Rosistilla ulvae: one gene and its partner. The protein of the gene in region 1 interacts with the protein of each later gene in a pairwise test. Links are inferred from orthologs where the notes say so. Each region holds a gene or a part of one and is shown on either strand. Other genes may lie near its edges.

The links. The genes of interacting proteins can lie anywhere in the genome.
Region 2: the proteins of trkA (region 1) and EC9_RS06950 interact in binary tests that used the Escherichia coli proteins (3 or more experiments, as listed by UniProt). The link is inferred for Rosistilla ulvae from one-to-one orthologs.

Annotation. Positions count from the first base shown.
Region 1 is NZ_CP036261.1:6,185,330-6,193,441, reverse strand. What follows is about bases 2,354-5,334. They hold trkA (Trk system potassium transporter TrkA), read right to left. Parts: upstream 4,527-5,334; coding sequence 3,180-4,526; downstream 2,354-3,179. Other genes in these bases: EC9_RS21950 (hypothetical protein), read left to right, coding at 5,304-5,334; EC9_RS21955 (hypothetical protein), read left to right, coding at 4,986-5,207; EC9_RS21965 (SMP-30/gluconolactonase/LRE family protein), read right to left, coding at 2,354-3,097. In the rest of the region: EC9_RS21975 (RAD55 family ATPase), read left to right, coding at 1-285; EC9_RS21970 (polyprenol monophosphomannose synthase), read right to left, coding at 545-1,300; more of EC9_RS21965, read right to left, coding at 1,319-2,353; more of EC9_RS21950, read left to right, coding at 5,335-7,073; EC9_RS21945 (ferredoxin), read right to left, coding at 7,193-8,112. UniProt on the Escherichia coli protein: Part of the constitutive potassium transport systems TrkG and TrkH. May regulate the transport activity of TrkG and TrkH systems. Binds to NAD(+) and NADH.
Region 2 is NZ_CP036261.1:1,916,505-1,921,938, forward strand. The notes cover bases 1-2,869. They hold EC9_RS06950 (PTS sugar transporter subunit IIA), read right to left. Parts: upstream 1,739-2,869; coding sequence 1,262-1,738; downstream 1-1,261. Other genes in these bases: ptsP (phosphoenolpyruvate--protein phosphotransferase), read right to left, coding at 1-748; EC9_RS06945 (HPr family phosphocarrier protein), read right to left, coding at 945-1,232; hpf (ribosome hibernation-promoting factor, HPF/YfiA family), read right to left, coding at 2,000-2,362; EC9_RS06960 (PQQ-binding-like beta-propeller repeat protein), read right to left, coding at 2,714-2,869. In the rest of the region: more of EC9_RS06960, read right to left, coding at 2,870-4,021; EC9_RS06965 (histidine phosphatase family protein), read right to left, coding at 4,189-4,845; EC9_RS26410 (hypothetical protein), read right to left, coding at 4,848-5,159; EC9_RS06970 (DUF6807 domain-containing protein), read right to left, coding at 5,332-5,434. UniProt on the Escherichia coli protein: Seems to have a role in regulating nitrogen assimilation.

The DNA of each region.
Region 1 (8,112 bases):
CACTTTGCCGATCAAGTGACCGCCCACGCCTACAGCAACTCCGAAGCCGCCTGCCTGCTGTTGTGTACAACTCCCGAATCGATGCTCGATCAATTGATCGATCGCCCGCTAGCCAACGGCGATCTGGGAGCATTGGCCAACACGTTGATCTACATGGGCAAGATTCGCGACGGGCTGCAGATGCGGCGAGGTCTCTACATCGCCAAACATCGCGGCAGCCAGTGCGATGACAACGTGCGGTTGTTCGAGATCGATGAGGCCGGCCTGCAGCTATCGGCCGGCTAAGCAGGTCGTATTGTATTTTTCGTTTAACCGCGGGCATCGGGCCGCGCGGCCTTGAAAAACGCGGGGCGATGCCCGCGCGGTTAAACTCAATACCGTTCAACGATGCGTAGTGGACGAGGTTACGAGTCCTTTTGCGTCAGACCAAATCGCTGGGACTCGTAACCTCGTCCACTACATCCCGCCGCTAATTCTTTCGAAGGTCCGAGGCTCCTTCGTTGAACGGCATTGTGGTTAAACGAGAAAACTCCCTGCTTGCTGCTTAGCGTCGCGGCGAACAGGCGATGCGAGCCAGCATGGCGATCGATTTCACCGCCTCGCCGAGACTCAGCTTCGACGAACCCTGAACGCGGTTGACGAAGCGAATCGGAATTTCGACGATCTTTGCATCGCGATGGGTCAGCAGCCACAAGATCTCTTCGAGCATCGCGTACCCGCTGGCGCGGATCCGGTTGAGATCGACTTTATCGAGCGTGTCGACGCGGTAACATCGATACGCTCCGCTGCAGTCGCGGGCTTGCAGCCCCAAGGCGATCCGAGCGACACGATTCAGCAGACCGCTGATCACCAATCGCGACATCGGCCAGCCTTCGATCGCTCCGCCGGGAACGTAGCGCGAACCGATCACGACGTCGGCCTGTTCGCGATGGGCGACGTCGACAAGCTTCGGAATTTCGACCGGGTCGTGACTCATGTCGCCATCGAGATTGACCAGGAAGTCGTAACCCGCGTCGCTGGCGTGCCGCATCGCAGCGACGATCGCGCTGCCGAGGCCAAGCTTGCGACCGCGTTGGATCACTGTGAACCAAGGATCGCGCCCCGCCTTATCGGCAGCCCATTCGCCGGTCCCATCGGGCGACCCATCGTCGACGACCAGCACGTCGGCTGACGGCAGGGCGGCGCGGATGCCAGCGACCAATTCGGGCAAGCTGTCCAGTTCGTTATATGTGCAGACAGCCACTAACACGCGCGCCACCGGCGCGCCGCCATGCTCGTCCTTGTCGGGCGAATCAATCACCGAATCTTTGCTCTCCGCCTACAGTCGTGGCTTGGGTGGTTTGACGGGTTGTTTCCAGTTGTCGGCACCGACTAACTGCGTTTTGCGACGATAGATCTTGTCCACATTGGCCACGTACAGCGTCTTGCGATCGGGACCGCCAAACGTCGCGTAGCTAGGACGTCGCGAACCTGGAGGCATTGGCAAAATCAGATGCGAGCGTCCCGGTTGGTCGCAGATCTGAACGCCCATCGCCGTTGTGGAAATCAGCCAACCATCTTGGGAGACACACATCCCATCCAACAACCCGCGAGGATCGGCGGCGGGGATCTCCAAGTGGAAATAGGGCTGCTTGTATTTCAGCGATCCATCGTCGGCGATCTGAAATGCGTTGATGAACCGCCCGGGGAAGTGGCCGACAAACAACTGAGTCTGATCGGCGCTGAGTCCAATCCCGTTGCAGTCTTTGAAATTGTCGACAGCCTTCCGCTCGCGCGTCTTCGCGTCGAGCGACCAGATCTTGCCGGCTGGCGGATCGGTGTAATAGATCGTGCCGTCGTGGCGGACGACGATGTCGTTGCTGGTCGTCCCCTCGGCGATGACTTCCATCTCAAGGGTCTTCAAATCCCAGGCGCGGATCTGGCGGGCACCGCTGGCGGCACCATACAGTCGGCCGTCGGGGCCCAGGGAGATCCCGTTGGTTTTTCCGGTATCGGAGACGATCAGGCTGACCTCGCCGTCGGGCGTGACCTTATAAAGTTCGCTCGCCGGGACGTCGGTAAAGTAGAGCGTACCGTCGTCGGTCACCGCCAAGCCCTCGGCCCACTTGTGCCCTTCGCTAACCAGTTCCCAGCCTTCGCCATCGACAAGGAATTTGTTGGCTTCGCTGTTGGATCGGTCCAGATGCGTGCTAACCGGTTGGGTATCAAAGTCTTTCCACAACCAACGCATCACGTCGGGCATGATCGCTGTGCCATGCTTGCTACTGTGAAATCCTTCGCCCCAGGTGTGCTCGACTTCATATCCAGCCCACTGCAACGCTCGCAACAGAGTCTGGTTGGCCATCCACCAATCGCCGGCGTAGATGTTCAGATCGTTCGATCCGTCCTGCAGGTAAATCCGCAGCGGCTTCGGTTCGGTCTTGCGGACCAGCGTCGCCAGTTCGTGTCCGCCGCGGAGTCCGACATAGGTTCCGACAGTGGTGAAGACGCGGCGGAAATGATCGGGGCGCTGCCAAGCGACGTTGTAGGCGCAGATGCCGCCGGAGCTGCTGCCGCAGATCGCGCGGAGATTGGGATCGTCGGTCAGTTGAACGTTGTGTTCCTTCTCGACAAACGGCAGCATCTCGTCGATCAGAAAGTTGGCGTAGCTATCGTCGACGCTGTCGTATTCATACGACCGATTGAATCGCGATTGTGCGTTGTCGTTGGGGGCGGGAACGACACCGGGATTGATGAAGACGGCGATCGTAACTGGCATCTCGCCGGCGGCGATCAGATTGTCGAAGATGTTCGGAATCCGGTAGCCTCCCTCGCGGCGAGCGTATCCACCGCCGTCTTGGAAGACCATCAATGCTGCCGGTTTGGATCCGTCGTATTGCTTGGGGACATAGACCCAATAATCGCGGACCGTTCCAGGATAGATCTGCGAAGCATTGAACACGCCCTTGGTGATCGTGCCGACAGGAACCCCTTCTTTGAGCAAAGCGTCGGGATGCTGCGGATAGCTTTCCGCCTGGCGGGTCTTCGGTTGCGCGGCGGCGAAGCTGGCGAGCAACAGCAGCGCGATGGCGGTCGTTAACGGGCGTGCTATGTTCATTGGAGGTGCCTGGAAGGAAGTGCGGCGCGAGTGGAATGTTTGAGCAGCGAACTCTGATCCGTCGCGCGGAGCCAATAACGAATCATCCCACTTTAAACAGCGAGATCGTGGAATCGAGCGTATTCTGGTCGATCAGGGCAACGATTACATCACCGAGGCGCAGCTGGTCTTTCGCCGTCGGAACACGGACAAAGCCGTCGCGCATGATCGCGGCGATCAGGCAGCGGCCCGACAGCGGCAATTGCATCAGCGGAGCCTTGGTGACCGGAACGTCTTCGTCGATTTCGATCTCGTAGACGCCGATCGATCCCTCGGGCAATTGACTCTGCGAAATGATCGGGCCATCGTTCATGAAGCCCATCACCTGACGAGCGACCGCATCGCGTTCGCTGACCGCCACATCGATGCCCAGCTTGGCGACGACGTTGGCATAGTCGGGACGGCCAACGACCGCCATCACCTTGTGCGCCCCGAGTTCTCGCGCTTCGACGCCCGCCATGATGTTGTTCTCATCGTTGCCGGTGCAGGCGACAAAATAGTCCGCCTTGCCGACTCCTTCGTCTTCCAAAACCGAGCGGCGATTGGCGTTGGCGGTGACCACGGTCGCCGATGGCAGCAGCGTGGCGAGGTGCTCGCAGCGTTGCGGATCTTCATCCAAGATCAAGATCCGGTACTCTGACTTGTTAAGCGATTGAGCCAGATGGTATCCAGTCTCGCCACCGCCGGCGATGATCACGTTGCGACGGGGGATGCGAGTCGATTCGGGAGCGAACTGAGCCCTGGCTTCGGCGACGTCTTTGGGGAATCCGATCAGGCTGATCGAATCGCCGGCGTGGATCTCGTCTTCACCACCGGCGATCCAACGTCGACCTTGACGCGAGATCGAACCGATCCGCACGCCGTGGCTGAGCTTCAATTCGCGAAGCGGTTTGCCGACGGCGGGAGCTTTGATCGCCACCGTCAATTCGTAGACTTCCAATTGCCCGCGAGCAAAGTGCTCCAACGGGATCGACCCCGGGTTGCGAATACTGCGAGCCAATTCGGTCGCCGAGAGCTGCTCGAGACTCAACAGCCGATCGATGTTGAAGTGCTGTTGGTAATCGAAAGTGCTCATGTCGCGGAACGCGGGAGCGTAGACTCGAGCGATCGCCCGCCGCGCGCCAAGCGCCTTGGCCATGCTGGCCGCCACGATATTGACTTCATCGTCGCCGGTCACCGCCAGACAGATATCGGCTCCGCAAATGTCGGCTTGGAACAAGACCGTGCTCTGCGATCCGCTGCCGTGGATCGCCCGGACATCCAGTTCGGCATTGATCCGCCGGACCTCTTCGGGGTTACTGTCGATCACCGTGACGCTGTGTCGGGCGCGACATAATAGATCGGCAATCCAAGTTCCCACCGTTCCGGCACCGAGGATGATCGCTTGCATAGGTCGCTATCGAGCTCTTGAACTGAAGGGGATAGTTAAACCGCGGACCGACGGCTGCCTGGCACCGCCGGGGGGATCGGGCATTGTAGTCGATTCGATGTGATAACCGAAGCGGGACCGACCGGCAATGCAAGCCAAGAGAGCCTAATTATTGGTAGTTAAGGGAAGGTGGTTGACCCGTAGGTCGATTGTCTCCGCCGCGGACGGTCTCCCCACCCACAGCGGTATTCCCGGGCGAGCGGAGGGCGATGCTAGCAAGCCTGGCGTTGGATGTTGTCCGATTCGTTGGGGGGGCCAAGCCGTTTGTTGAGTGTTTTTTCGATTTATCGAGCAAACTTCTTGATCGAAACTGTTATCAGCGGTGTTTGGATTCCGATTGAGTGGATTAGGGCGGGCGTTGGTCTTTTGTTCAAGCTGACGGCCGTGCGTTGTTATCCATGATTCGGAAAGGCTGGCGCGATGGATCCTATCTACTACTTCAGCAAGAACCCCGACTTGGCGGCGTTGCATGTGGCCGCCTTCTTTTTCGTGCTGGGACTCGCTGTCGGGTGGGTGTTGTGGTCGGGCAACCGCCGGCAGGTTCGCAATCTGGATCGCGAGAACGATGCGATCGCCAAACAGCTTGAAACCGATTGCTATCAGCAAACCCAATTGGAACGCGAATCGTCGCTGCTGAGTTGATCTGGCGGGCGAAATTTTCAAGGCCCGCTTGGATCGATCTGTTCGCTGTTTTGAAAGTGCCATTTGTTTCCGTTATTCCCCAACGATTGAATTCCCATGTTTATTGCGCGTCTTGATTATGCGATGACTCACCTGGGGTGGCTCGGTTTCCTAACCGCGGTCTATTTCGCAGGGATCGGGATCTGGCTGGCTCAATTGTTGTGGCGGCGCAACAAGGCGGCTGTCTGGCAGGATCGCAGCGAGATCTACGCAGAATATCGCGACCTGCATCAACGATCGCTCGAAAACCAAACGGAGTTGTTGGAAGCTTGCGAGATTCATGAGACCAGCCTGCTGCAGCGAGAAGCTCAGCTGGACGAGACGAAAAAGCAGCTGGGCAATGCAAACGGGGAGCTGGTCGACGCAAAACGCCAGTTGGACGAAACGAAGCACCGGCTGGTCGAGACAGAGAGCCAGCTGGCCGAAGCGAAAAGCCAACTGGGCGACACACAGAAACGGTTGGCGGATGCCGAAGCCAAGAATGTCGAACAACAGATCGCTGCGGACAAGCAGGAGGCGGGGCACCAGTGCATGGTGACCTCTTGGAGTCAGCAAGTTGCGAAGCTGGATGCCGCCCTGGCGCTGACTGCCAATGATGCCAAAGCAGCTCAAGAACGGTACACGCAGAGCACTCAAGAGCTCAGCGCGCTGCGAACTCAATATGCTGAGTTGACCCAGCAGTTGGCCGACGCCGAAAACGAGCAAGTCTCGATGGACCAAGTCGATCGGGAATACGATCGCTTGCGTGGGCATCTGGCCACGCTGCGGCAGCAGCTTGAATCGACGCAGGCGAATCTCGTTGAACGCGAGCAACGCTGCGAACGGTTGTCCGAACAGTTGCAAGAAGCTCAAGATGATCTGAAGCTGCGGGGCACGTTGTTGGAGGATTTACGCGAATTGCAGACGGCGACGGTTGCGAAATTGAATGCCGTTCGCCAGACCGATGAGACGCTGGCCCAGTTGCAGGCCGAACGCGACCAGCTCCAAGAGAAGTTTCACGCCGTCGAATTCGAGCTCGAAGCAGCGTTGCGAAACGGGCATGCTGCCGAACAGGAAGTGGGCCAAGTCGCGGATCAATTGGCAATTGCCGCCGCCGCATCGGAGGCTGACCGCGCCGAGGACCAGTCGCAAATCGCGGCCTTGCGTCGCCAGTTGGCCGATGTCGAGTCGCGGCTGGACGCGGTGGTTCATCGCCCCGACGATGCGGACGATCTGACTGAGATCTTTGGCGTCAGCCGTCGCTTGGAAGACCAGCTGAACGAAGCGGGCGTGTTCCGTTTCGAACAGATGGCCGAATGGACCAATCGGGAGAAGTGTCAGTTCGAGCGGCTGTTGGGACGACTGGGATGCGTCCGCGATGGGAAGTGGTGCGAGCAGGCCAAGGAGTTGCTGACATTGGCCGACGAATCGGGTGAGCGAACGCCTGAGCCGGTGAAACCGAAGGCAACTTCCTACCTGCGGGCACTGAGAACTTATGGGAACGTTTCGGTCACCGTGGACGAGACGTTAGGTGTCGTCTTCACACGGCGACCCAGCTACGTCGACGATCTGACGGTGGTTCGCGGGATCGGGCACGTCAACCAACGCTGTCTGCGGAAGGCGGGCGTCTACCGTCTGCAGCAGATCGCCGACTGGAACGAGTACAACGTCTGGGCGTTCAACGAATTGTTGAGCTTCAAGGGGCGGATCGAACGGGAAAATTGGGTCGGCCAAGCGCAAGATGTGCTGGCGTTTCGCGGCAAGCAAGACGCAGACGAGACGATGTCGATCAGCATCGATTCGTCGAGCGATTCGAGCGACGGCGAATCGAGCCGCGCCGCGGCTTAAAAGCAACTCCGTCGTCTTTTCGCAGGCGTTTTCCGTCGACGGCGTCCACTCCAACAAAAACGGGAATGCGTCCGAAGAGCGCATTCCCGTCAGGAGTTATCAAACTTGAAGGGCGTTGCTTAGTTGCAACCGGCGGATCCGCAACCGCCGCTGCAGCCTGCCGCTCCGCAACCGCTGTCGCAGTTGCCTGCTGGAGCACATCCGCCACCAACGCCATTGCCTTGGCAGCCGTAGCTGGCAGCGCCGGCTTGGGAAACCTGACCGCAAGGATAGACGGTCTCTTCGACGACCTTCGGTACCATTTTGCAGACCTGTACGGTCACTTCACGCATGCTGGTGAAAGGAACTCGGACGGTGTACTGTTCGACCGATTCTTCGGCAACGCGATCGTAACGCGTGGTCTCATACGCTTCGGTCAGGACCTCGGGAACGTTCACCGTGTACGAGATTTCTTTGGTCTTCTGCACGGGGTGATACGAAACGACGGGATAGTTTTCGGTTCGCACCTCTTCTTTGAACGACAGTTCGCGGCGGGTTCGTTGGCGGGTCTCTTCCGTGTATTCGACAACCTTGCGAGGGCGAGTTCGCGTTTCGTCAACGTATTGAACGACCTTGCGAATCCCAGTGCGTTGTTCGGGTTGGTAGACCAGATACGTGCACTCGTAAGGGATCTGTTGATGTTGTTCTTCGTAAACCGTGTAGCTGACTTCGTGTTGTTGCGATTGCATTTCAACCACAGGGACTTCTTCGGTTTGGATATTCGGAACCCAAACGCGGCGGGTGACGGTTTGTGTCGCCGCAACGCTTTGCCCACCGATTACTTGTCCGCCGCAACCATTGCCACAGTTTCCCGAAGCCTGGTGGGAGCTGGCGGTCGATTGGCAACCACCGCAGCTGCGGGCTTGGCACGCACTGCAGTTGCCGCACTGACGCGAGCCACATGAACTGGCGTAACCGCCCGATCCACAGCCACCGTATGAACCGCAGCCGCCCAGGTTGGAGACCGAACCGTTCGAGCTGTAACAGCCTGGGGCGGAGC
Region 2 (5,434 bases), 4.3 Mb from region 1 along the record:
TTTGGCGAATCTGGGCTCGTTCTTCATACCGATCGATCGTCGCTTGGTCGGGATCGACGATCATGCAGCCACGATCGCCATCGACGATGACTTGCGATCCTTGCCCGATTCGGTCCAGGAACTGGCCGATACCAACCACGGCAGGCAACTCAAGTCCCTTGGCGACGATCGCAGTGTGTCCGCCGGGGCCACCGATCTCCGTGCAAAAACCGCGGACGTATTGGCGGTCGAGGTTTGCCGTTTCGCTGGGGGTCAGATTGCGGGCCAGCAGAATCACCGGCTCATCGAGATTGCTCAACGGGTCGCTGGTCACCGCCCCCATGCGATGCAGCAATTGTTTTTCGATATCCAGCACATCCTCGGCTCGTTCGGCCAAAAACGGGCTGTTCAACTTGCCAAGCGCTTCGGCGTAGCGGTGCAAGACACGGCTGACCGCATAGGCAGCGCTCTGCTGTTGTTGGCGAACGCGGCCCTCGAGTTCGGCCAGCAGTCCCGGATCGCTGAGCATCTGCTGCTGCGCCGAAAAGATCCGCCCAGCCTCTTCGCCCAACCGTTCAGCGGTCTGTTTGCGATTTACCTCGAGCTGTTTGGCGACCTTGCCAAAGGCAGACAACAATCTCCCCCACTCGGCCGTTGTGTCGGCCGCGGGAATAAGGCACCTGGGGATGCGATAACCTTCATCGTCCAGAACTAGGGCTGGACCGATCGCAACGCCGGGTGAAACCGGGATTCCTTGAAGTTCGAGCATTCAATGGCGGCATGCGCAACCTTCTTGCCATCGTCGCATCGCTTCGGGCGAACGAGTCGCCGGTGGCTTGCGAGGAGGGATCGAAGTGGCCTTGCCATTTCTTTTTGTACGGTTTGAAAGTTCAATACGGGCGGTGCCAGGCCGGTTTGGCTTGGCAGCCCTGCCGCGGCCGGTATCGGCTTGCGGCGTCGGAGTCTTATTCCGAGTCGAGTTCATGGAAACCTTGGTCGAATAATTCGGCGACAGCCGAAAGCGCTTCGGCTGCGTCGCTGCCCTCGGCCGAAAGTCCCAGTTGAGTTCCTTGGACGGCGCCGAGCGTCAATACCGAGAGCATGTTTTTGCAGTCGGCAGATTGGTCATCTTTGGTCACCATGACGGTCGAATCAAACTGCATCGCCAGTCGCGCCACCAGTTCCGCCGGGCGCAGATGCAGCCCTTTCTCGTTCTTGACGACGACGGTTTGCTGGCAGGATGGATTGGACATGGCTTGCATTTGTAGTGCGGAATTGGCCACTAAGAGGCAAATTGGTTGTTGTCAGCCTCTTCGAGCAGTTGGTTGATATCGTCGACCGTCTTGCTCTGCTTCAAGAAGCGGCAGAAGGTATCGTCGCGCAACTGACGAGAGATGTTTTCCAGGGCCCGCAGGTGGTCGCCGGGGCGTTCGGGAGGGCTGATCAGCAGGAAGAAGAGTTGTACTTTTTCGCCATCGAGGCTGTTGAAGTCGACGCCGTCGACGCTGACACCGACGGTGCCGACCAGCTTTTCAACGCTGGGGTGCTTGGTGTGGGGGACGGCGACGCCACGGCCGATGCCGGTGCTGCCAAGTTCTTCGCGCTTCATGACAGCAGCGATGATGTCCTCTTTGTCGGCCGCCTTGATCTCACCGGCGCTAACCAAACTTTCCACCAATTCCGTGACGACCGCTTCCTTGTCGTAAGACGCCAAGTCGGGCTTGATCGCTTTGACGCAAATAAAGTCTGCGAATTTCATTACCTATCCTTTGATTTTAAAAAATTCAGCCTCGCCGTGATCGTCTCGCGACGCCCCACGTCGGGGCTGGGGGGATTTCATGGAGCCACCGGTGCTCGTCGAGGGGGGACGGCTTCCAGGTGGCTGTGCGGTCTTGCATCGGTGTATCGCATGTTCGATCGGCCGCAATGTTGTCGAGTGTAGCTGAATTCCGGCTGCTTGGCGGCGTGGCAGTCCACCGCCGTCGATCTTCGTCTGGTATTGCTCGCGGTAGGGATCGTCTCAGACTTCGTCCGTCGATTCCACTTCGTCGGCAACATCGTTTGGTTCCAAGTGCTTCAAGCCTGTCGCCCGATGTTCTGTTCGCTTTTCTTTGGCGCGTCGCAATTGTTTTTCCAGCTTGGGAATGACAACATCCAGAGCTCCGATAACCGTCGTGGCCGAGGCAGACGCGATAAAGTCTTCCTCGTGTTCCACCGAGACCTTGGCCTCGAGTGCCGGTGATTCGAGCTTCTCCAAGTCGACAATCACTTCAATCGCGTTCACTCGATCATATAAGCGACGCAGTTTTCCAACTTTGTCTTCGATCAGAGATTGATCGCCCGTTCCAAGATTGCCGTGTCGGGCAGAGACGCTCACTAGCATTGATTGCTCCTTAGAATGATTGCAGCATCGAAACGGCTCCCGTTTCTAGCGAGTAGCATACGCCGAATCACGCGTTTAGGTAAGCGTTACTGTAAACGCGTGCACATGATTCGGCGGTATTTTCGTTCCAAATGTTCGGCTTACCGGACCATAAGTTCTTCCCAAACAATACCTTACGATACCCGTAAAGGACTGTTCGCGTCACCCTCAATTGACGCTTTTTCGGGTCCAGCTCGCTTCGCGTTCCAGCTTTTTGGGAATTGATTGTTAAAGTTCTTCTGGGCCCGTTCGCACGCCTGATGCGATCGTTAACTTGCCCCTAATCGCTCGTTGGATGGGTGCCGTTGCCGCTCATTTGGCTGTGGCCTGGTCCATCAAGCAGTACACATATTCTTGTCGTTTCCCGTCGACAGGCAACGACACACGCGTGAAAATTTGACCTCCGCAAATCGCGGGGGATGCAAATACCTCGGTTCCGAGCGAGTTTGTCGCCACGCTTTGGTATTCCTGGACATTCGCTTTAAAAATGTGAGTGGTCCCCGATTCGCTAGTCACATAAATGTTATCCCCGACCAGGACGGGGGAGCAGCTGAAGGTCTCGCCCAGCCGCTTTTTCCACACCTGGTCTCCCGTGCGAACATTCAGGCAGGTGGCGATGCCGGCATCCAGAATGGCAAATACATGCCCCTTGGCGATCAGCATCGATGGCACGTAATCGCGGTCGGTGTTTTCCCAGACAACCTTTCCCGAACCGTCCGCTGCGACCGCGGCGATGTGATTGTCGGGGTATCCGCCGCTGGTCAAAACGACGTTTCCATCGGTCACCGTCGTCGTCACGCATTCGGTTGTCGCTCCTTCGATTTCCCAGATCGTTTCCCCTGTCAGCGGGGCGAGGCTGGTGACCAGTTCACAACCGGTCATGATCAATTGTTGGCGACCCGCCGCCTCGACGATGACGGGGGAGGGGTAGTTCGGCATTTCGGGCCGCTTGCGTCGCCAGACGACCTCGCCGTTGGCCCGGTCCATCGCCACGATCGCTCCCCCCGCTTTATTGTCAGCCGATGAGATCACCAGGTTTTTGTAGATCGTCGGCGACGAACCGTATCCCTGGTGGACCTGGTAATCGGTAAGCCGCGTTTGCCAGAGCTGTTTGCCGTCCAGATCGAGCGCGGTCGTCCAGACGGCGTTGTCGTTGAGGAAGTTGGTGAACAGTCGCGTGCCATCCGAGGCGATCGTCGACGATGCCAGCGTTGCCTTCAGATTCATCTTTTTTCCGCGGGTCTCGAATCCGCCACGGTGGACGATCGTTTCCCATAGCTGTTTTCCGGTCGCGCGATCGAGCCCGAGGACGATCTGGACTTCGCGTTCGTGATCGGCTGAGGTGATGAAAACGCGGTCGCCGATCACGACGGGGGAACTGTGACCGCGGCCGGGCACCTCCGTTCGCCACAACACATTTTCGGTCTCGCTCCACGATGTGGGAGGCGTTTGCTTTGGCGAAGCGACTCCGTTTTGATCCGGGCCGCGCCAGAAGGGCCAGTCGCTGGCGGGGAACTGCAATCCGCTGAGTCCAGCCGGTTCGAGCGCCGCCGCGGGCTGGCTGATCAGGGAAAGCGATATCAACAGACAAATAGGAGCGAAGTTCTTCAGTCGACCCATAGCGGTGCGTCTCGGTAGGTTGGTGGAGCCGGAGGGGGCGACCGGAACGCTTTCGGGTCGCGCTCTCATTATCGATCATGCCGCGCCGCAACGCAATCTTTGCGCACCCTCAGCCCAGGGCGGGCGTGCCAGGTTCGGTGGGGGCTGCAATGGAGAGCCGCGGGCTGTCAGCTGATCTGATCGCTCGACAGGTGCGTGATCGAATTCAGGATATCCAACCGCCAAGCGTCTTCGGAAACGGTAAACTTCGTCAGTCCGGTGTTCAGCATCGGGCCGATGTGTCGGCGGGTGAAATCGTTGCCAAGGATCTGTCGCAGCATGCAGACTTTAAAGTCGGCGTGGATCACCGCCACGACGACCTTGTCGGTCGCCCCGAACTGTTCGGCAAATCGAGCCAGCATTTGTTCGCTGCGGAGCGTCGCTTGGGCTTCGGTTTCATAGGGACGACAGCCCCACCAGCCCTCGGTGCCGATCGATTCATCGACCGTTGTACCGGGATATTTGGCGAGGATCGCGTCGCGGTTCATCCCCGGCGCCCCCTGCTCTTCCCCGGGAATGTAGCCTCGGTAACATCCGCCGACCTCGTGCAGATCGCGCCAGACATGGATTGGCATCCGCAGAGAATCGGCCAGGTACTGGGTCGTCTGCAGCGTCCGGAGGAATCCGCTGGTGACCAGGAAATCGACGTTTTGATCGGCTATCGATTTTGCGATCGCCGCAGCCTGCTGGTGTCCCAGTTCGGTGATCTCGGGATCTTCGACACGCTCCGCTTCGGGATTGCTGTTGTTGGCGCTTTGCGCGTGGCGGATCAGGTACAGCTGCATCGTCAAACTTTCGTCGAATCGGCGCGATCCGAATCGATCGCTTGGGAGGAAGGAGATGTCTCGCTGCCGCGATCGCGACCGACCCAGTCGATCATGGTCCATTGCAGGATCAGCAGCAGCACGGGGCCAACATACAGTGCGAATTGAGAAAGGCTGCGATTGCGCATCCACTGCGGGCCATTTTCGGCAATCGCAAAATAGATCGCCGCGACGACGCCGCCATTGAGAACCAGCAACAGGCAGCCGAACAGAGCGCTGGCCACGGCGAACCCGCAGGTTCCCAGGCCGCCGCGAAGTCTTGCCGATCGTCTCACTGAAGCTCCCAGGTTGATTCAAACGCTTCGCACGAAAGGCTCGCGGCGGCTCGCGCGTTGCACGCCGCAAGATACTCTCCCCGTTGTAGTCGCCGCTGCGGTAAGTGCAACCGGCCCGGACGGCTTTGGGAGAGGCTTCGTCGCCGTTTCGAAACCGATCAACATCGCTGCGTCACGGAATCCGCAGCGCCGAAAACTGTCGATGCGCTCGCTTTCCCTTAGAGACTTCGAATCCCTTGCGAGCTGCAAACTGCTTGTGAGCCGCGGTCGCAACC